Regions from separate parts of the Streptomyces sp. NBC_01707 genome, predicted to be linked through region 1. Evidence: predicted binding sites of a transcription regulator. Region 1 holds the regulator's gene; each other region holds the start of a gene.
The links. The regulator HspR, encoded in region 1, represses chaperone genes until heat shock. The targets are predictions, from matches to a motif close to TTGAGNNNNNNNNNCTCAA.
Positions count from the first base shown of each region.

Region 2: the regulator HspR is predicted to act here: its motif matches at 5,033-5,051, upstream of lon (endopeptidase La).
Region 3: the regulator HspR is predicted to act here: its motif matches at 1,478-1,496, upstream of dnaK (molecular chaperone DnaK).

Region 1 is NZ_CP109190.1:4,958,385-4,965,334, forward strand. It holds gene OG963_RS22265 (helix-turn-helix transcriptional regulator) at 1-734, shown strand, start outside; gene OG963_RS22270 (helix-turn-helix transcriptional regulator) at 907-1,926, shown strand; gene OG963_RS22275 (heat shock protein transcriptional repressor HspR) at 1,963-2,409, opposite strand; gene dnaJ (molecular chaperone DnaJ) at 2,411-3,598, opposite strand; gene grpE (nucleotide exchange factor GrpE) at 3,692-4,342, opposite strand; gene dnaK (molecular chaperone DnaK) at 4,339-6,192, opposite strand; gene OG963_RS22295 (sugar transferase) at 6,509-6,950, shown strand, end outside.
Region 2 is NZ_CP109190.1:3,806,508-3,813,457, reverse strand. It holds gene OG963_RS17030 (multifunctional oxoglutarate decarboxylase/oxoglutarate dehydrogenase thiamine pyrophosphate-binding subunit/dihydrolipoyllysine-residue succinyltransferase subunit) at 1-1,469, opposite strand, end outside; gene OG963_RS17025 (HAMP domain-containing sensor histidine kinase) at 1,729-2,805, opposite strand; gene OG963_RS17020 (response regulator transcription factor) at 2,802-3,539, opposite strand; gene OG963_RS17015 (hypothetical protein) at 3,775-4,467, opposite strand; gene lon (endopeptidase La) at 5,074-6,950, shown strand, end outside.
Region 3 is NZ_CP109190.1:9,146,408-9,153,357, forward strand. It holds gene dnaK (molecular chaperone DnaK) at 1-1,427, opposite strand, end outside; gene OG963_RS40870 (hypothetical protein) at 2,508-2,879, shown strand; gene OG963_RS40875 (CsbD family protein) at 3,438-3,611, shown strand; gene OG963_RS40880 (HemK2/MTQ2 family protein methyltransferase) at 3,941-4,600, shown strand; gene OG963_RS40885 (CDGSH iron-sulfur domain-containing protein) at 4,662-4,844, shown strand; gene OG963_RS40890 (hemerythrin domain-containing protein) at 5,075-5,638, shown strand; gene OG963_RS40895 (hypothetical protein) at 6,054-6,368, shown strand; gene OG963_RS40900 (DinB family protein) at 6,671-6,950, opposite strand, start outside.

The sequences.
Region 1 (6,950 bases):
GCCGGCACGCCGCTGTCGAACTGACCGACTCGTTCGAGCCGTTCATGGACATCAGCGCCCAGGACCCGCCGACCACGCACGCCATCACGGTGCTCGAGGGCGTCAATCGCATCAACGCGGCGATCGACCTCGCCACCGCGGAGTGCCGCACCGAGGTACTCACCATCCAGCCCGGAGGCGGCCGGAGCGAGCACATCCTCAGCAAGGGCCTGGAACGCGGCCAGGCAGTGATAGACCGCGGCGTCAGCATCCGCACCCTCTACCAGCACACGGTCCGGCACAACCGCGGCACCTTCGTCTATGCGGAACGGCTGGCCGAAGGCAAGGTGGAAATCCGTACGCTCGAAGAGCTCATCGAGCGCCTGATCATCTTCGACGGGACTGTCGCCTTCATCCCCGCACAGGATGATCGTCAAGTCGCTCTGGAGCTCCGCCACCCAGGACTGGTCTCGTACCTGACCAAGGTCTTCGAACAGCTCTGGCAGCGCGCCGACCCACTGCTGGAAGAGATCCAGTACGACCCCGTCCCCAAGGGCATCAGTGGCGTCCAACGCTCCATCGCCCAACTCCTCGTCGAGGGACACGTCGACGACTCCATCGCTCGCCGGCTTGGAATGAACGTACGCACCTGTCGCGCGCACATCGCCAAACTGAACGCCGCCCTCGGCAGCGGCAGCCGGGCCCAACTCGGCTATCTCATAGCCCAGTCGGGAATTCTGAACCAGAACCACTGACCACGACGCGCTCCTTCCCGGACGCGGGCGGCCGCGGCCGCGACACGGGGAAGTGCGGCCACGCTTCCACTGCACAGGAGGAGTTCACCACCCGGCGGGGACAACACTCCCCCGGTGGCCACGCTTCCACCACCGTCATCTTGCTGCAGTGCACAAAAGTAGGGGATCCCGAATGAGCAGAGATGAGGAGAAACCACCGCATTCGCACGGCGAGCTGGAACTGTGCGACTCCGCGATCCTGCTCTACACCGAGGCCCTCCGCAGCGGCCGGATCGCCCGCGCCGACCTCGCACCCGCCCCATGCCTCATCGACATGTCGCTCGTCCACCCCGACCCCCGGGACGACGCGTGGATGCGCCCCGTGCCACCGTCCGCCGCCCTGGCACATCTGCTGCAGCCCGTCACCCGCGACATCCACGAACGGATACGGCGCACAGCGGCCCTCGCGGACACACTGGCTCCCCTGGCATCCGTCGCCAGCGAGGACCCCGACCACGCCATCACCGTTCTTGAGGGAAAGCCGCTGATCAGGGCAGCCATCGGTGCCGCGACGGCGGAAGCATCGGAGGAGGTGCTGACGATGCAGCCAGGCAGCACCAGACCCTTCAAGCAAATGCCGGAGGCGCTGCCCCGCGCCCTGTCCATGATCGAGCAAGGGGCCAGTCTGCGACACATCTACCAGCACTCGGCCCGGTACGCTCCCCGGCTCAAGGAATACCTGGCCCAGGTCCCCGCGGACCGTCTCCAGGTACGCACCGTCGAACAGACCGTGGAACGACTGCTCATCTTCGACCACGCGGTCGCCTTCATTCCCGCAAACGCCGAGCGGGACCTCGCCCTGGAGATCCGCCACCCCGCCCTGATCCACTTCCTGATCCAGATGTACGAGGTCCTGTGGACGCAGGCCACTCCCCTCACCCAGCAACTGCCCACATCCTCCCCCGGCACCCCCGTCACCGCCGTACAACGCAGCATCGCGCGCCTCCTGGTCGAAGGCCACGTCGACGACGCGGTGGCCCGCAAGCTGGGCATCAGCGTCCGCACATGCCGGTCCCACATCGCCAAACTCATGCAGGCACTCGACGCCTCCAGCCGGACCCAACTGGGCGCGCTCATCGTCCAGTCGGGCATCGCCGAGCCGGACGGTGCCGCCCGCACCGACGCGGAAGGCCCGCCACCCGTTTCCGGGTGACGGGCCTCGGCCGTCGTACGTGCGCCGTAACCGTGCCTATTCCTTGGGCCTCTTCGGCCGCCAGACCACCAACGCACTCGTCTGCTGCACATCCTGATACGGCACCAGATCACGCCGGTACGACGCGTGCACCTGCGCCTCGCGCTGCTGCATCGCCGCCGCCGCGCCGTCCACCGCCGCGGAGAGTTCGGCGACGCGCTGCTGGAGCGCGGCGACCTGGTTCTCCAGCTCGATGATGCGCTTGATGCCCGCCAGGTTGATGCCCTCGTCCTGCGACAGTTGCTGCACGGTGCGCAGCAGCTCGATGTCGCGGGCCGAGTAGCGCCGGCCGCGGCCGGCCGTGCGGTCCGGGGAGACCAGACCGAGGCGGTCGTACTGGCGCAGTGTCTGCGGATGCAGGCCCGAGAGCTGGGCCGCGATCGAGATCACGTACACCGGTGAGTCATCGGTCAGTTGGTACGGATTACGTCGTCGGCCGTCCACATCATGCTCCCTTCGCGGCCTGGAACAGCTCCGCCCGCGGGTCCTCCCCCGCGGTCGCCTTCCGGTAGGCCTCCAGCGCGTCCTGCGCCTCGGAACCCAGTTCCTTCGGCACGGCCACCTCGACGGTGACCAGCAGGTCGCCCCGGGTGCCGTCCTTGCGCACCGCACCCTTGCCCCGGGCGCGCATCGTACGCCCGTTGGGGGTACCGGCCGGCAGTTTCAGGGTGACCGGAGGTCCGCCGAGCGTGGGGACCTTCACCTCGCCGCCGAGCGCCGCCTCCACGAAGGTGACGGGCACGGTGACCGTGAGGTTGTCGTCCCTGCGGCCGAAGACCGGGTGGGCGTCGACATGGACGACGACGTACAGATCGCCGGCCGGGCCGCCGCGCTCGCCCGGAGCGCCCTTGCCGCGCAGCCGGATCCGCTGGCCGTCGGAGACGCCCGCCGGGATCCTGACCTGCATGGTGCGCGACGAACGCGCCCGTCCACTGCCCTTGCAGACATCGCACGGGTCCTGGGCGATGAGGCCCCGGCCCTTGCAGTCCACGCAGGGATCGGTGAGCGAGAACCCGCCGCCGCTGCCGCGCGACACCTGGCCGGTGCCGACACAGGTCGGGCAGACCCTCGGGGTGCCGTTCTTGTCGCCGGTGCCCGAACACGCCTTGCAGGGCGCCTGGCTGGACATCCGCAGCGGGACCGTGGCCCCGTCGACGGCCTCGGTGAAGCTGAGCGTCACCTCGGACTCGATGTCCTGGCCACGGCGTGGCTGCACACGCGTCCCCGCACCGCCGCCCCGGTTGAACAGGCCGCCGAAGACATCGCCGAGACCGCCGCCGCCGCCGAAACCACCGGGGCCGCCGGCTCCGCCGCCCTGGGTCCCTCCGAAGAGGTCGCCCAGGTCGAAGTTGAAGTTGCCTCCCGCACCACCGGGACCGGCCCGGAAGCCGCCGTTGCCGAAGAGGGCGCGCGCCTCGTCGTACTCCTTGCGCTTCTTGGAGTCGCCGAGGATGTCATTGGCCTCGGAGATCTCCTTGAAGCGCTCCTCCGCCTTGTCGTCGCCCTTGTTGGCGTCCGGGTGGAACTCGCGGGCGAGCTTGCGGTACGCCTTCTTGATCTCGGCGTCGGTGGCGTCCTTGGGGACGCCGAGGACCTTGTAGTAGTCCTTCTCGACGAAGTCCTTCGTGCTCATCGACGTCCCTCCTTCCGGACGATCGGCCGGGCGACCGGCCCGAGGGCCGGTCGCCGGGGCAGACGGTGGGCCCCGCGGTGGTCGGACGAAATGTCAGACCTCCTCGGTGCCACCGCTCTCCTCGTCGTCTGTCTTCTCTTCCTTCGCCGCCGCAGGGGCCGCCCCCGGCTGGGGTTCGGCCACCGCCACCCGCGCGGGGCGGATGGTGCGCTCGCCGATGCGATACCCCGGCTGGAGGATCGCCACGCAGGTCGTCTCGGTGACATCCGGCGCGTACGAGTGCATCAGCGCCTCGTGGATCGTCGGGTCGAAGGGCTCGCCCTCCTTGCCGAACTGCTGCAGGCCCAGCTTGGCGACGACCGTCTCGAGCGATTCGGCCACCGACTTGAACCCGCCCACGAGCTCGCCGTGTTCCCTGGCGCGACCGACGTCGTCGAGCACGGGCAGGAGCTCGGACAGGAGACCCGCGACAGCGATCTCCTTGACCGTGACCCGGTCCCGCTCGACGCGGCGGCGGTAGTTCTGGTACTCGGCCTGGAGCCGCTGGAGGTCGCCCGTGCGCTCGGAGAGCGCGGTGCGGACCTGGTCCAGCTGGGCGGTGAGGCCGACTGTCTGTACTGAGTCCCCGGCCGGGGACGCCCCCTCCTCCGAAGAGGGGGCGGCGTCCTTCGGCTCAGCTCCGTCAGGGGTGGCGCCGGAGGGGACGTCAGGCTTCTCCTCGAAGCCCGGAGTCTCCTCGGTCACACCGCACCGCCCTTGGCGTCCCGCTCGTCGTCCACGATCTCGGCGTCGACGACGTCGTCCGCACCGTCGGCGTGCGCCTGGCCAGGCTGCGGGTCACCCTGCGGGCCGCCCTCGGCCTGTGCGTTGGCGTACATCGCCTGGCCCAGCTTCTGCGAGACGGCCGCGACCTTCTCGGTGGCGGTACGGATCTCGGCGGTGTCCTCGCCCTTGAGCTTCTCCTTCAGCTCGGTGAGCGCGGCCTCCACCTCCGTCTTCACGTCACCGGGGACCTTGTCCTCGTTGTCCTTGAGGAACTTCTCCGTCTGGTAGACGAGCTGCTCGCCCTGGTTACGGGACTCGGCGGCCTCGCGACGGCGGTGGTCCTCCTCCGCGTACTGCTCGGCCTCCTCACGCATCCGGTTGACCTCGTCCTTCGGCAGCGAGGAGCCACCGGTGACGGTCATCTTCTGCTCCTTGCCGGTGCCGAGGTCCTTGGCGGCGACGTGCATGATGCCGTTGGCGTCGATGTCGAACGCGACCTCGATCTGCGGGACACCACGCGGGGCCGGCGGCAGACCGGTCAGCTCGAACATTCCGAGCTTCTTGTTGTACGCCGCGATCTCGCGCTCGCCCTGGTAGACCTGGATCTGCACCGACGGCTGGTTGTCCTCGGCCGTCGTGAAGATCTCGGACCGCTTGGTCGGGATCGTGGTGTTGCGCTCGATGAGCTTCGTCATGATGCCGCCCTTGGTCTCGATACCGAGGGACAGCGGCGTGACGTCGAGGAGCAGGACGTCCTTGACCTCACCCTTGAGGACACCGGCCTGGAGCGAGGCACCGATGGCGACGACCTCGTCCGGGTTCACACCCTTGTTGGCCTCCTGGCCACCGGTCAGCTCCTTGACGAGCTCGGCGACGGCCGGCATACGGGTCGAGCCACCGACGAGAACGACGTGGTCGATCTCGGAGAGCTGGATGCCCGCGTCCTTGATGACGTTGTGGAACGGGTTCTTGCAGCGCTCCAAGAGGTCCGCGGTGAGCTGCTGGAACTGGGCGCGCGTGAGCTTCTCGTCCAGGTGCAGCGGGCCCTCGGCGGATGCCGTGATGTAGGGCAGGTTGATCGTGGTCTCCGTCGAGGAGGACAGCTCGATCTTCGCCTTCTCCGCGGCCTCGCGGAGACGCTGGAGAGCCATCTTGTCCTTGGACAGGTCCACACCGTGACCGTTGGCGAACTGCTTCACCAGGTAGTCGACGACGCGCTGGTCCCAGTCGTCACCACCGAGGTGGTTGTCACCGTTGGTGGCCTTCACCTCGACGACGCCGTCACCGATCTCCAGAAGCGACACGTCGAAGGTGCCGCCACCGAGGTCGAAGACGAGGATCGTCTGGTCGTCCTTGTCGAGCCCGTACGCCAGCGCGGCGGCGGTCGGCTCGTTGACGATACGCAGGACGTTCAGGCCCGCGATCTCGCCGGCCTCCTTCGTCGCCTGGCGCTCGGAGTCGTTGAAGTACGCCGGGACGGTGATCACCGCGTCGGTGACCTTCTCGCCCAGGTACGCCTCCGCGTCACGCTTCAGCTTCTGCAGGATGAAGGCGCTCATCTGCTGCGGGTTGAAGCTCTTGCCGTCGAGGTCGATCTTCCAGTCGGTGCCCATGTGGCGCTTGACCGACCGGATGGTCCTGTCGACGTTGGTCACCGCCTGGCGCTTGGCGACCTCGCCGACCAGCACCTCGCCGTTCTTCGCGAAGGCGACGACGGACGGCGTGGTCCTGGCGCCTTCGGCGTTGGTGATGACGGTGGGCTCGCCGCCTTCGAGAACGCTGACGACGGAGTTAGTCGTGCCCAGGTCGATGCCGACCGCACGTGCCATTTCAATTCCTCCAACTGACTACTTGAGTGGATCTGACTCAAGGATGCACGACACCCGCCCCAGAGTCAACAGACCTGAGTGGGGTCGACTCAACTATCGTGCACATACCATGCGCCACCTGCGGTTTGTCCGAGATACGACGGGTACATATCCGGGCACATGTCCCGCGACGTCACCGGCGATCGAGGGTGACACCTGCCGACCCGACGGCCCGCTCACCCCGCTCCATCATCGCCGCATGGGATCGTTCTGTCACAAAATGCCGCGAGATGCACAAAACAGGCATCCGCCCCGTCCAACCCGGCAGGTGTGCACGATGCAGACGCAGATGACGGCGAAGCGCGCGCTGGATCTGGCCCTCGGCTCGGTCCTGCTCGTCCTGGCCGCCCCCCTGCTCGCCGCAGGAGCCGTCGCTCTCGCCGCACGGCGGCCCCCCGACGGCGTACTGACCCGCTCCGTGCGGATCGGCCTGGCCGGGCGGCCCTTCGTACTGCGCACCCTGCGCACCCGCCGGCTGCGCCTCGACCTGCTCTCCCGGCTGCCCCACGTCGTACGGGGAGAGCTCTCCCTCGTCGGACCGGAGCCGCTCCCCCCGGACGACGGGCGGACCGTGACCGACGGCGGAACGGCCGGCGGCGCCGGGGACGGGGCCGGCGCGCAACACTGGCGGCAGGAGCTGAGACCCGGCCTGACCGGCCTGGCCCAGATCCGCTCCCGCTCCGGGATGCCGTGGGACGAACCGGCTCTGCTCGACCAGC
Region 2 (6,950 bases), 1.2 Mb from region 1:
AGCTTCATCATCGTCTTGCCGGCGAAACCGCCGACCGCGAAGTCCCGCTCCAGGTCCCACAGGGTGAGGCCGTGCTCGGTGATGTCCAGGTCGGGGTGCTTGCGCTGGCGGTACTCCAGGGGGTCGGTGTCGGCCATGACGTGACCGCGGACCCGGTAGGAGTGGATCAGCTCGAAGACCCGCGCGGCCTTGGTGACGTCGTCGTCGTGCGAGGCGTCGATGTCCTTGAGCCAGCGGACCGGCTCGTAGGGGATGCGCAGGGCCTTGAAGATCTCGTCGTAGAACTCGTTCTCGCCGAGCAGCAGCTGGGCCAGGATCCGCAGGAACTCGCCGGAGGCGGCGCCCTGGATGACCCGGTGGTCGTACGTCGAGGTCAGGGTCATGACCTTCGAGATGCCCAGCTTGTTCAGGGTGTCCTGGGAGGTTCCCTGGAACTCCGCCGGGTAGTCCATCGCGCCGACACCCATGATGAGGCCCTGACCGGGCATCAGGCGGGGCACCGAGTGGACGGTGCCGATGCCGCCGGGGTTGGTCAGCGAGGCGGTGACTCCGGTGAAGTCGTCCATGCCGAGCTTGCCGATGCGGGCGCGGCGGACGATGTCCTCGTACGCCTGCCAGAACTCGAAGAAGTTGAGCGTCTCGGCCTTCTTGATGGCCGCGACGACCAGCTGACGGTCGCCGTTCGGCTTCACCAGGTCGATGGCCAGACCGAGGTTGACGTGCTCCGGCTTGACCAGCGTCGGCTTGCCGTCCTTCTCCGCGAAGGAGTAGTTCATCGACGGCATGGCCTTGAGGGCCTGCACCATCGCGTACCCGATGAGGTGCGTGAAGGAGATCTTCCCGCCGCGGGCGCGCTTGAGGTGGTTGTTGATGACGATGCGGTTGTCGAAGAGCAGCTTCACCGGAACGGCGCGGACGGACGTGGCCGTCGGCAGCTCCAGCGAGGCGTTCATGTTCTTCGCAACGGCGGCGGACGGACCGCGCAGCGTCACGTACTCGGGGCCCTCGGCCGCCGTGGTGGCCGGGGCCGCCTTGGCGGGGGCCTTCGCGGCCGGTGCGGCGGGTGCCGCGGGCGCGGCCTTCGCCGGAGCGGCCGGGGCAGCGGGTGCGGCGACCGCGGGAGCCGCCGGGGCGGCGGGTGCGGCGGCCGGAGCCGGAGCCTGGGCCACGGGCTGCGCAGGAGCGGCGTGGTCGGTCTGCGCCGGTGCGGTGGCAGCCGGGGCCGGAGTTACCGCAGCCCCCGCGGCTGCGGCGCCGGGAACGGGCTTGTCCGCCGTGCCGGACGTACCCGGCTTGTAGTCGGCGAAGAAGTCCCACCAGGCGCGATCGACCGAATTGGGATCCTGGAGGTACTGCTGGTAGATCTCGTCGACGAGCCACTCATTGGGGCCGAAAGCGGCAGCCGGGTTTGCACCCGGGCTGGCTTGGTCGGTCGAGATGCTCGAGTTACTGGGGGACTGAGACGACACGGCGGCAACCGCCCTCTTCCGCTTCACAAGGTGATGGACAGCGGAAATCAAGGCTACGCCTCCTTGACCGTTCCATGCAGACCGGGCCGGCCTTCGTCGTGCAAGTCACATCAAAGAGCGGGTTTCGGCGCTGGAAATGGCGGGAAACAAGCGTGGTTCCGCTTCACTCCGGGTACGCGCGGCCGTGGCTACGGCCACGTGGACCATATCCCCTCGTGGGGCGATGCGTAGAACGTGCCCTTCCGGTTCGGGTCCCGCGTCAACTGCGCGGTTGAGAGGTCCCCGGAAGGGTGACCTGGATCCGGCATCCGCGAGCCGATTCGGCCACCCCGATGCGACCGCCGTGCAGATCCACGGCCCAACGGGCGATCGCCAGGCCCAGGCCCGTACCGCCGTCACTGCCCGGACCGTGCGGGGACGCCACCTTGCCGCGGTTGAAGCGCTCGAAGACCCGGTGCCGCTCGGACTCCGGAATGCCCGGACCCTCGTCCAGGACCTCGAGATCCAGCGACTCCGGCAGTGCGCCGCGCCGTGCCCGCACCGTGACCCGGCCGTGCGGCGGGCTGTGCTTGACCGCGTTGTCGATGAGATTGGCCACCACCTGGTGGAGCCGCTCCGCGTCCGCGTGCGCGGTCAGCTCGGGCGGCGACACGTCCAGGTGCAGATGGACGTCCGTGCGGGTGTGGTTCCCGGAACCGGAGGACAGCCGGCGGTGCGAGGCGGCGAGGTTCGCTTCCTTGAGCACGCCCGAGAGATACGGCCACACCTCGAAACGGCGGGCCTTGAGGGTGACCACCCCGTTGTCCAGCCGGGACAGGTCCAGCAGCGTCTCCACCAGCCTGCCGAGCCGCTCCGTCTGTTTCAGCGCCGTGCGCATGGTCTCCGGATCAGCGGCGGAGACCCCGTCCACGACGTTCTCCAGGACGGCTCTCAGCGCCGCGATGGGAGTGCGCAGCTCATGCGAGACATTGGCCACCAGCTCCTTGCGGTGCAGGTCCACGGCCTCCAGATCGTCCGCCATGAGGTTGATCGTCTGGGCCAGATCACCGAGCTCGTCCCGCCGGTCCGCGCCCCGCACCCGTCGGGTGTAGTCGCCGTGCGAGATCGACCGGGCGACTCTCGTCATCTCGTCCAGCGGCGCCGTCAGCCCGTGGGCCACGAACTGGGTGATCAACAGCGTCGCGATCACCGAGAAGACCGTGATGAACCGCAGCTCGGTCCTGGTGCGCACCGCCACCATCAGCAGCCCGGTGGTGATGAACACCGAGACCACGACCAGCGTGCCCAGCTTTGCCTTGATCGAGAAGGGGCGCAGTCCGGAGCCGGGCCGGGTCATGGCGCCGGGGTCTCCAGGGCGTAGCCGACACCGTGCACGGTACGGATCCGCTCCGCGCCGATCTTCCGGCGCAGCGCCTTGATGTGGCTGTCGACGGTACGGGTGCCGGAGGCGTCCGCCCAGTCCCAGACCTCCGCGAGCAGCTGCTCCCGGGAGAGCACCGCGCGCGGCGTGTTGGCCAGGCAGACCAGCAGGTCGAACTCGGTCGGCGTCAGGTGGACGTCCTCCGCGCGGACCCGGACCCGGCGCTGGGCGTGATCGATCTCCAGCTCGCCGAGGCGCAGGATGCCGCTGCGCGGCGTCACCGCGGCCAGCGCCGCGCGCTCGACCCGGCGGAGCAGGACATGCACCCGGGCCGCCAGTTCACGCATGGAGAACGGCTTGGTCATGTAGTCGTCGGCGCCGACACCGAGGCCGACCAGCATGTCGGTCTCGTCGTCCCGGGCGGTCAGCATCAGCACCGGCACCGGCCGCGCGGCCTGAACCCGGCGGCAGACCTCCAGGCCGTCGAAGCCCGGAAGCATGATGTCGAGCACCATCAGGTCGGGCTGCCAGGCCTCGGCCGCGTCGACGGCTGCGGGGCCGTCGAGCGCGGTCTGCACCAGGAAGCCCTCGGCCCGCAGGCGTGCGGAAATGGCGTCGACGATCGTCGCGTCGTCCTCGACCACCAGCACCCGGCGCTGCGCGCCCGGGGTGGCCGCGACACCGTTGTGGGTGGTGTGTGTCTGTTCCATCGCCCCGCCCCTGCCCGTTCTCGCGGGGGTCATTCCCCCGGACGCACGGTCTTCGCTTGTGAATTTCGTGGGTGATCCCGTTTGCCGCTCAGCAGCGTAAAGCCAGCAGGCTGCTCCCGGCTACGCAGGGTGTAACGGCACGGGAACGGGTTGGCCGCAAGCAGGCGGCGGTGTGTCTGTCTTGTGGCGCTTGGCCCCCGGGCGTCCGGGGGCCACGGATGCCCGGCGGGGATCCTCAGCCGTCCCGAAGTGCGAGATGAACCACGTCGGGCACACCACGGGCAACGCGCACCTCTTCCGTCCTTACTCCAATGAATCCGGCATTCTTCAGGGCCTGTTCGAAGGCGGCGGACGGCTGCGCGGACCATACTGCGAGCACCCCGTCCGGGTTGAGCCGTTCGCGGCAGTCCGCCAGACCGGAAGCGGAGTAGAGACTTCCATTGTCCTCGGTGACGGTCCAGTCCGGTCCGTTGTCGATGTCCAGGCACAATGCGTCGTAACGGTCCGTAGTCGTACGCAGATATGTGACGAGGTCCGTCGCCAGGATCGCCGTCCGCGGATCGGCGAGTGCCGCGGCGGAGATCCGGGCCAGTGGCCCGTCCAGGTGCCAGTCGATGATCGCCTGCTCGCGCTCGACCACCGCGATCCGCCCCCAGCGCGGCTCGGCAGCGGCATGCGCCAGCGAGAAGCCGACCCCGAGCCCTCCGACGAGTACTGCGGGATCCGTCCGCCCGGCGGGCAGCGCGGCGAGTGCGGCATCGATCAGCAGCCGTTCGGAGCGCCCGTCCGCGGTGTCCATCAGAAAGCACCCGTTGGCGATGATCTCGAAGTCGTCCCCGCGCTCCCGCAGGACGACCTCCCCGTACGGTCCCTCGCGGCGGTCGAGTGTGACGGAGCTGTGAGCGGTGTGGCGGTCGGCGGTCGGCATGTCCTCGGTCTCCGGTAGGCGGCGGTGGATCCCCACCATCCTCGTCGGACGGCGCGGGCGGAGCCGGAATCGGTGCATCCGGGTGGGGCGCGAGGAACAGAAGGGCAGGTGGCCCGCCCGCCGCTGTCGCACCGGCGCGTGGACGCCGGCGGTTCGGTCAGGGGTGAGCTGCCTTCGGGCCGTGCACCGCGACGCACTCGGCAGTCGGCTTCGGTCCGGCGCGCGGGCCGGCGGCAGCTCCCGGTCGGAGCCGCCGGGAATGGCTGTGCCCCGCGGAATGCTGCCGTACAGGCAGGCGCTGCGCAGTTGCGCGGTGTCGAACGCATCGGTCATCCGGGAGTGCCACGGGGTCGCACGCTGCCGGTACGGGCTCAGTGAGCCTTCACGTCTGATGGTCCCGTCCTCGGTCGGGGCCCCTGTCGTCCACGCGCGTGTCACCCGTGTGGGGCCCTGCCGGCCCTCCGCGCCAGGCGGCGGCGAGGGGGTTTTCGCAGGTGGCGGCGAGGCGGAAGAGAGATCGCTGAGAGCGAACACGGCCCCGGGAACATTAAGGCGCTCAGGAGCATTGAGCCTGCATAGCTCAACTTGAATGCCGAAGGGGAGATCATGGCTACTGAGCCCAACGCGGTCACTCCGCTGACCTTGCCCGTGCTGCCGCTCGACGACGAGGTCGTGCTGCCCGGAATGGTGGTGCCTCTCGACCTGTCCGACACCGATGTGCGGGCCGCCGTGGAGGCCGCGCAGGCAGCCGTCCGGCCGGGTGGCGGCAAGCCCGAGGTGCTGCTCGTGCCGCGGATCGACGGGACGTACACCGGCACGGGTGTGCTCGGTACCGTCGAGCAGGTCGGCCGGCTCTCCGACGGCGACCCCGGTGCGCTCATCCGCGGCCGTGACCGGGTGAGGATCGGCGCCGGGACCACCGGGCCCGGAGCCGCGCTCTGGGTGGAGGGGACACGTGTGGACGTGTCAGTCCCCGAGCCGCTTCCCGGTGTCGCCGCCGAGCTGGTCAAGGAGTACAAGGCCCTGGCCACCAGCTGGCTGAAGAAGCGCGGCGCCTGGCAGGTCGTGGACCGGGTCCAGCAGATCGACGACATCTCCGCGCTCGCCGACAATTCCGGATACTCGCCCTTCCTCACGACCACCCAGAAGGTGCAGCTCCTGGAGACCGCCGACGCGGTCGCCCGGCTGAAGCTCGCCATCCAGTGGCTCGGCGAACACCTCGCCGAACAGGACGTCGCCGAGTCCATCGCGAAGGATGTCCAGGAGGGTGTCGACAAGCAGCAGCGCGAGTTCCTGCTGCGGCGCCAGCTCGAAGCCGTACGCAAGGAGCTGTCCGAGCTCAACGGCGATCCGGAGGACGAGTCCGACGACTACCGGGCGCGCGTCGAGGCCGCCGATCTTCCCGAGCACGTCCGTGAGGCCGCACTCAAGGAGGTCGACAAACTGGAGCGCTCGTCCGACCAGAGCCCCGAGGGTTCCTGGATCCGGACCTGGCTGGACACCGTCCTCGAACTGCCGTGGAACGAGCGCACCGAGGACGCGTACGACATCCGCGCCGCCAAGGAGATCCTCGACGCCGAGCACGCGGGCCTGGAGGACGTGAAGGAGCGGATCACCGAGTACCTCGCCGTGCGCAAGCGCCGCGCCGACCGTGGTCTCGGGGTCGTCGGCGGGCGCCGCGGTGGTGCGGTGCTGGCCCTCGTCGGGCCTCCCGGCGTCGGCAAGACGTCCCTCGGCGAGAGCGTCGCGCACGCCATGGGACGCAAGTTCGTCCGTGTCGCGCTCGGCGGTGTGCGGGACGAGGCGGAGATCCGCGGCCATCGGCGTACCTACGTCGGTGCGCTCCCCGGACGCATCGTCCGCGCCGTCAAGGAGGCCGGTTCCATGAACCCGGTCGTCCTGCTCGACGAGATCGACAAGGTGGGCTCCGACTTCCGCGGCGACCCGGCCGCGGCGCTCCTCGAAGTGCTGGACCCGGCGCAGAACCACACCTTCCGCGACCACTACCTGGAGGTCGAGCTCGACCTCAGCGACGTGGTCTTCCTGGCCACCGCCAACGTCCTGGACGCCATCCCGGAGGCCCTGCTCGACCGCATGGAGCTGGTCAGGCTCGACGGCTACACCGAGGACGAGAAGGTCGTCATCGCCCGGGACCACCTGCTGCCGCGCCAGCTGGAGCGGGCCGGTCTGGAGAAGGACGAGGTGACCCTCGAGGAGTCGGCGCTGCGCAAGCTGGCCGGCGAGTACACCCGCGAGGCGGGCGTCCGCAACCTGGAGCGGGCCGTGGCCCGGCTGCTCCGCAAGGTCGCGGCCCAGCACGAGCTGGGCGACCGGGAGCTCCCGTTCAGCGTCGCCGACGAGGACCTGCGAGGTCTCATCGGACGGCCGCACCACGTTCCCGAGTCCGCCCAGGACCCGGCGGAGCGCCGCACCGCGGTGCCGGGCGTGGCGACCGGGCTCGCGGTGACCGGCGCCGGCGGTGA
Region 3 (6,950 bases), 4.2 Mb from region 1:
GTCATCTTCTGCTCCTTGCCGGTGCCGAGGTCCTTGGCGGCGACGTGCATGATGCCGTTGGCGTCGATGTCGAACGTGACCTCGATCTGTGGGACACCACGCGGGGCCGGCGGCAGACCGGTCAGCTCGAAAACGCCCAGTTTCTTGTTGTACGCCGCGATCTCGCGCTCGCCCTGGTAGACCTGGATCTGTACCGACGGCTGGTTGTCGTCGGCCGTCGTGAAGATCTCGGACCGCTTGGTCGGGATCGTGGTGTTGCGCTCGATGAGCTTCGTCATGATGCCGCCCTTGGTCTCGATACCGAGGGACAGCGGTGTGACGTCGAGGAGCAGGACGTCCTTGACCTCACCCTTGAGGACACCGGCCTGGAGCGAGGCACCGATGGCGACGACCTCGTCCGGGTTCACACCCTTGTGCGGATCCTTGGAGGTCAGCTCCTTCACCAGCTCGGTCACTGCCGGCATCCGCGTCGAACCGCCCACCAGGATCACATGGTCGATGTCCGACACCTTGATCCCGGCGTCCTTGACCGCGTTGTGGAACGGACCCTTGCAGCGCTCAAGGAGGTCCGCGGTGAGCTGCTCGAACTGCGCGCGCGTCAGCTTCTCGTCCAGGTGCAGCGGGCCCTCGGCGGACGCCGTGATGTACGGCAGGTTGATCGTCGTCTCGGTCGCGGACGACAGCTCGATCTTCGCCTTCTCCGCGGCCTCGCGCAGACGCTGCAGAGCCATCTTGTCCTTGGACAAGTCGATGCCGTAGCCGTTCTTGAACTGCTTCACCAGGTGGTCGACGATCTGCTGGTCCCAGTCGTCACCGCCGAGGTGTGTGTCGCCATTGGTGGCCTTGACCTCCACCAGCCCCTCGCCGATCTCCAGCAGGGACACGTCGAAGGTGCCGCCACCGAGGTCGAACACGAGGATCGTCTGGTCGTTCTCCTTGTCCAGGCCGTAGGCCAGCGCGGCGGACGTCGGCTCGTTGATGATCCGCAGCACGTTCAGGCCCGCGATGTGGCCCGCCTCCTTGGTCGCGGTGCGCTGGGAGTCGTTGAAGTACGCCGGGACGGTGATCACCGCGTCGGTGACGTCCTCCCCGAGGTGTGCTTCGGCGTCCCGCTTCAGTTTCTGCAGCACGCGCGCGGAGATCTCCTGCGCCGTGTACCGCTTGCCATCGATGTCGCCGGACTCGGGGAAACGCCACTGGGCCTCTCCCATGTGCCGCTTGACCGACCGCGCGGTGCGCTCGACATTCGTCACCGCCTGCCGCTTGGCGATCTCGCCGACGAGCACCTCACCCGTCTTGGCGAACGCCACCACCGACGGAGTGGTCCGCGCGCCCTCGGTGTTCGCGATGACCGTCGGCTCGCCGGCCTCGAGCACAGACACCACGGAGTTCGTCGTTCCCAGGTCAACGCCCACAGCGCGTGCCATCACTGCCTCCATTTCCCGGGCAATGCTTGATGCTCATTCATTGATAAAACCTGAGTGCATCTGGGTCAAGTATCGTCCGCCTCCCTGGCCGGCCGCAGTGCGGCGTCCGGGCCGGCCGCCTGCTCGGGGCCACGCTCACGCTCACATCCCGGCGTCGCCCTTTGTGATGTCTGAGCAACCTCTCGATCTGCTGGACGAGGAGGTCCACGCGGTCGGCAGGAGTGGCGGTTCCGTCCTCCATGTATGGGTGGGCGTGAGCGAGGGGCTCGATGAGCCGGGCGGCGTCGCCGAGGCCGATCGCACACGGGGAGGGGGACGCCCTGACGTCGGCCCCGCAGTTCGGCGGCGCGACCGGTGCGGAGTACCGGCGGCCACCGTGCTGCTACTCCCTGGGGCCATTGTCCCCGTTCGCCATGTCACCGGCCTGCTCTCCGACGCTTCGACCCTGCGTGCCCTGATGAGCACCGACCAGTTCCGAGCAGTGCCGACACCACCACCGGCCGGGGGCACCAGTTCCGCGTCACCGAGCACCCCGCGTCCGACCGGTGCGGGTGCCGGCAGAGTGCGATGGGTACGCCGCCTCGCCGACGATGTGGTCAATGCCCAGGACCGAAGTCCCCGCCGGGCTACAAAGGATGCGAACTGGGCCCGGTCGGCCCAACTGACGCGAGAGGACATCCGGGGACGTGTCCGCGCCGGAGAGGTCTCCCGTTTCCTCTTCGGCAGGGGCGCTCCCGCGCAGACGTCCAGCAGCGTGACGACTGAGGTCGGTTCGATCGCGCAACGGGGCCTTGAGGCCGTGGCCGACGTCGGTCGCCCGGCCGGCCCTGTGGACAGCGGGATCGAAGCGGTCGGACATCTCCGGGGTGGTGCGGAAGTTCCGAAGTGGTCGGCGGCTGCAGAGGAGCCGTCGGGGCCCGACCACTATGGAACCGGCAACCGTCGGCTGCTTCGGAGTCGGCCTACTGAGGAAATTCCCGACGGCCCGATGGAGACCGGACCGCGTCTTCGGCATCGCGCAGGGGCTCGGACGAGGCACCAGGTCCGACCGCCCTCGCAACACGACAATGAGGAGAGGTCATGGCGAGGGTGGAAGTGGAGGGCACCGATATCGTCGTTCGCCTGTCATGGTGGGAGAAGATCGCGGCACGCCACAGCGAGGTGCGGGTACCGGGATCGGCACTTCGCGGGCTGTATCTCGAGCCGGACTGGTGGCGGGCGCTTCGCGGTGGGCGCGGCCGGGGAACCTGGATTCCTGGACAGTTGTGCGCGGGTATCCGCCCGCTTCAGAAGGGGCAGGATTTCGCATTGGTACGGGCCGGCGGGCCGGTGCTGTGTGTGGAACTGCGCCGGTGCGCGCCGTTCAGCAGGCTGGCGATCTCCGTCTCCGACCCTGAGCGGGCGATGCGGGTCCTGTCGCCGCTGGTCCCGCGGGATCGTCTGGGAACGTGAGCGCCGACGATTCGATGTGGTTGATCGGACCCTCCGTGGCCGACTCCTTTCGCCCGTCCGGGACATGAGGCGAACGGCGCCCTGTGGAGCCCGCCACCCGGACGGGGGAATCAGCAGCAGGTGCCGTCGCCGTGAGCCAGGGGACATCTGACCCCGAACGGTTCACTCTCCGCTACGCCGCATCGATTCCGATCCGGAACCGGGAGCCCGGTGCGGTGTCGATGCCCGGAACAGCAAATGCAGTTGTGACGGCCGCCGTCGCTGCCGGAGGAATTCGTCACCGGTGCCTTCATCCACTGGCGCCTCAAGGGCCCCTTCAGCATCCGTGACCCCGAGGGCGCTCGCTTCACCGACTCCGGCGCGAACAGCGGTTGCCTCATTCAGCGTAGTCAGGTCGACTGCGCCGACCGGGTGCGGGGCCGGCCCCAGGCGTGCGCCCCTTCGACCCTTCCTCGCCGGACTGCTCTCGTGCGCGCGGTACGTCACCGATTGCGGCCTCGGAGTCATCGGCGCAGGGTGAGTACGTCAGTCCCCCTCACAGTGAAGGACAGCATCGTTATGAGCAAGGCAAAGGCGAAGGCCAAGCAGGTCAAGGGCAAGCTGAAGGAAACCGCCGGCGACGCCATGGGCGACAAGGGTATGCAGGCAGAGGGCCGCAGCGAGCGACTGACGGGCAAGTCCCAGGAGACCGCAGCAAAGGCGGCCGAGCGGTTGAAGAAGTCCGGACGGTAGTTGTCCGGCTGGACGCAGGCAGGACCGCGCAGCCGGGCTGACGGCGTTCGTGCTTCACGCTCGTGCGCCGGAGCCTCAGATCTCGGTGCTACCGGACTTCGCCGGCGTTCAGCGAACGCCGAGTCGAGCTTCTTTCAACACCGGTTCGCAGGCCGATCACCCGTCATGCACGCCTCTTCGCAGGCGGAGTCATCGCGCCCGGCCCGTCGTCCCGTGCCCGCCATGGCTGTTCCTGAGCGTTCGTGTTGCGTACAGGACAGCCATGGCGGGGTGGACGGGTTCACAAGCCCCCGCCCGCTCTGCGTGAGCGCTGATGGTCGGACGCGACAGTGAAACTCCTCAAGCCTCCAGGTGTCTACGCGCCGCAGGAAGACACAGCCATGCTGATATCCGCCCTGCGGCGCGAACATCTGTCACCCCAGGCCGATGTGCTGGACGTGGGTACCGGTACCGGCGCATTGGCGATCGCCGCAGCCCACCATGGTGCTGCCCGCGTCGTCGCCATCGACGCGTCGGCTGCGGCGGTGCTCACCGCACGACTGAACGCGCTGCTTTCCGGTCACGCACGGGCAATCCGGGTCAGCCGCGGCGACCTGACGGAACCTGTGACCGGCCTGAGATTCGACATGGTGCTGGCGAACCCACCGTACGTACCGTCGGCGGACGCTCGCATGACCGGCCGCGGCGCTGCTCGGGCCTGGGAGGCGGGGATCGACGGCCGGGCCGTCATCGACCGGCTCTGTGCCGAAGCTCCCGCTCTGCTGCGCCCAGGGGGTGTGCTGCTCGCGGTCCACTCCGTGATGAGCAACCCGGCGATGACCGTGAAGCGGCTGACCGAAGCCGAACTGGACGTCACCGTGACCGACCGCCGCTTCGTCCCCTTCGGCCCTGTGTTGCGTGAACGTGCCGACTGGCTGGAGGCCCAGGGGCTGATCGCGCGAGGCCAGGAGAAGGAGGAACTGGTGGTGATCCGTGCCGAACGGCCGTGATGAACCAGGGGCCACGTCTCGGGCAGCCGCACGACGCGTCATGCAGGAGCCGGGTGGACCCATGCTTGTGGAAGGGCCCGTCGAAGTCGTCCAGGAGGACGGCACCATTGCTCGCTCGGACCGGCCTGTCGTCGCACTGTGCACCTGCCGACGGAGCCTCATCTTCCCTTGGTGCGACACGAGCCACCGCGGCCGGAAGAGGCGGAACGTGCCACCGACGGCCTCGGAGCGGCGTGCGGAGTGAGGACTCTCTCGCCGGGTCGCGACACCCCGCTGAGACGTTGGTCCGGCTCGGGCGCGCCGTGCCGCAGGGAAGCGGAAGCGCCGGGGCGTGCCCGGGGAGTGGCTGCGCCGGGGAGGTGACTGGCGTGTCCGTCTTCGCGTGCAGAGCGCAGGTTTTGCTTCCCCGACCTGTTGTCTGAGTGTCTGCGGCTCCGTTCTGCGGAGGGCGACGAACCCGAGGAAGGCACTGTCATGGGACACGGCGGGAATGTGATCGTGGAGCTCACGGCCGATCATCGCGAGCTGGAGGAGTTGTTCGCGCAGATCGAAGCTCAGCCGGTCGAGCATCCACGGCGACGTGAGCTGGCCGACCGGCTGACCGCGGAACTGGTGCGGCACTGCGTCGCCGAGGAGATGTACCTGTATCCGACGGTGCGCAAGGATGTACCGCACGGTGCGGCACTGGCGGACAAGGAACTCGCCGATCACGCCAAGGTCGAGCAGATGCTCAAGGACCTCGAAGACCTGCGCGCCGACGATCCGCAGTTCAACGACATCGTCGCGAAGCTGAAGTTCGAGGTCGCTTCCCACGTGCGTGAGGAGGAGCACGAGCTGTTCCCGACACTCGCGGCGTCGTCTTCATCCGACAAGCTGGACGAGCTGGGGCGGCTGGTGCGGCGGGCCAAGGAGATGGCCCCCACCCGACCGCACCCCTCCCTCCCGAACACTCCGCCCGCCAACAAGCTGCTCGCGCCCGGCGTCGGACTGGTGGACCGTGTACGCGACCTGGTCAGCAGCCGTACGACCACAGGCTGAACCGTCGACCGGTGTCCGCAGGGGAGCATGGCACAACATCCCCGCATCCGGCGCCGCGCCCGCCGGCATGCCCCCGCCGGGCGGGGGCTGTCCCGGCGAAGAGGACCACGGCGGCTGCGAAGAAGCGCACGCCCAGGAAGACTTCCGCGAAGAAGCGCAGCGCGTCCTGACCGGAGCGGGCACTGTCCTGGCCGGCCGGCCGCAGATCGCTCCCGGCTCGCCACTCGCGGCAGTCTGCCGCCCGAGGCGTCGTCCTGACGCTGGAACCACTTGTGCGATACGGAGTGGGTGCTGCGACTCCCGGTCCGACACCGGCGGCGCGGACCGCCGGCCACAGTGAACGACCACCCGACATCGCACATCGACGGGATGTCCGTGCCGCCCAAGTGCTGAGGTTTGCTCCTACCCTCGTCCCATGACCGAGAACGAGATCAAACTCAAGGCCATCGCTGCGCTCACCGCACTGCGCAGCGGGGTCGGTACGGACTATGTCTCGGACCTGCTCGGCGAGGTGGTTCCCGAGCATTTCGTCGTGTCTGCCGCCGCAGGTCCACGCGAGGTCGGGCTGTCCGTTCTGAGCCAGCTCTCTCAGCCGCTCAGTGCACTGATCACCGGATTCGTGCTCGCGTTCCAGGCCGTTGCGGACGCCTATGACGAGACAGCACCTGCGACACCGACGGAGGAAATTCTTCAGGCCCTTGCACTCGAACTCGCGCGCGAATCGGATTGAACCGTTTCCCGAAGGCCGGCCCGCGCTCTCACGTATCCGCTCGTCGCTCGTCGATCCGGTGTCCGGCCGGTAGCTCGACAGCCGAGTCGACCCGGGTGGTCCTCTCGGCGGCGGCAGCGTCGACCTGGCGATCGAGGTGGGCTTCGGCCGGTCGAGCTTCGGCGGCTCGATGCTTCGTTCGACCGCCGACTCCGAGACATGGTGAGCCCCGTCCTTCAGGGCGGGGCGAGGCCACCTCGGCAGCTGCCGGGAGAGCGAACTCCGGCTGCCTGCCGGGCTTCGAAGCGGCGCCTCTCGCGGATTCAGGCTCCCACAGTCCCGTCGAGCCCCTCCCGCAGAAGGTCCGCGTGTCCGTTGTGGCGGCCGTACTCGAGGAGGACGTGCACCATCACCATCCGCAGTGATACTTCCTCGTCCCATCTCGGCTGGTACCCGGCCAGGTCGAGGGAGTCGGCCTCCCGCTCGATGGAGCGTGACTTCTCCACCTCGGCCTCCCAGGCACGGAACGCCTCGTCCCTGGTTGATGCGCTTGCGTCGTACGCCGCCTGGAAGTCAGGCTTGTCGGACCAGACCATGGGCGCG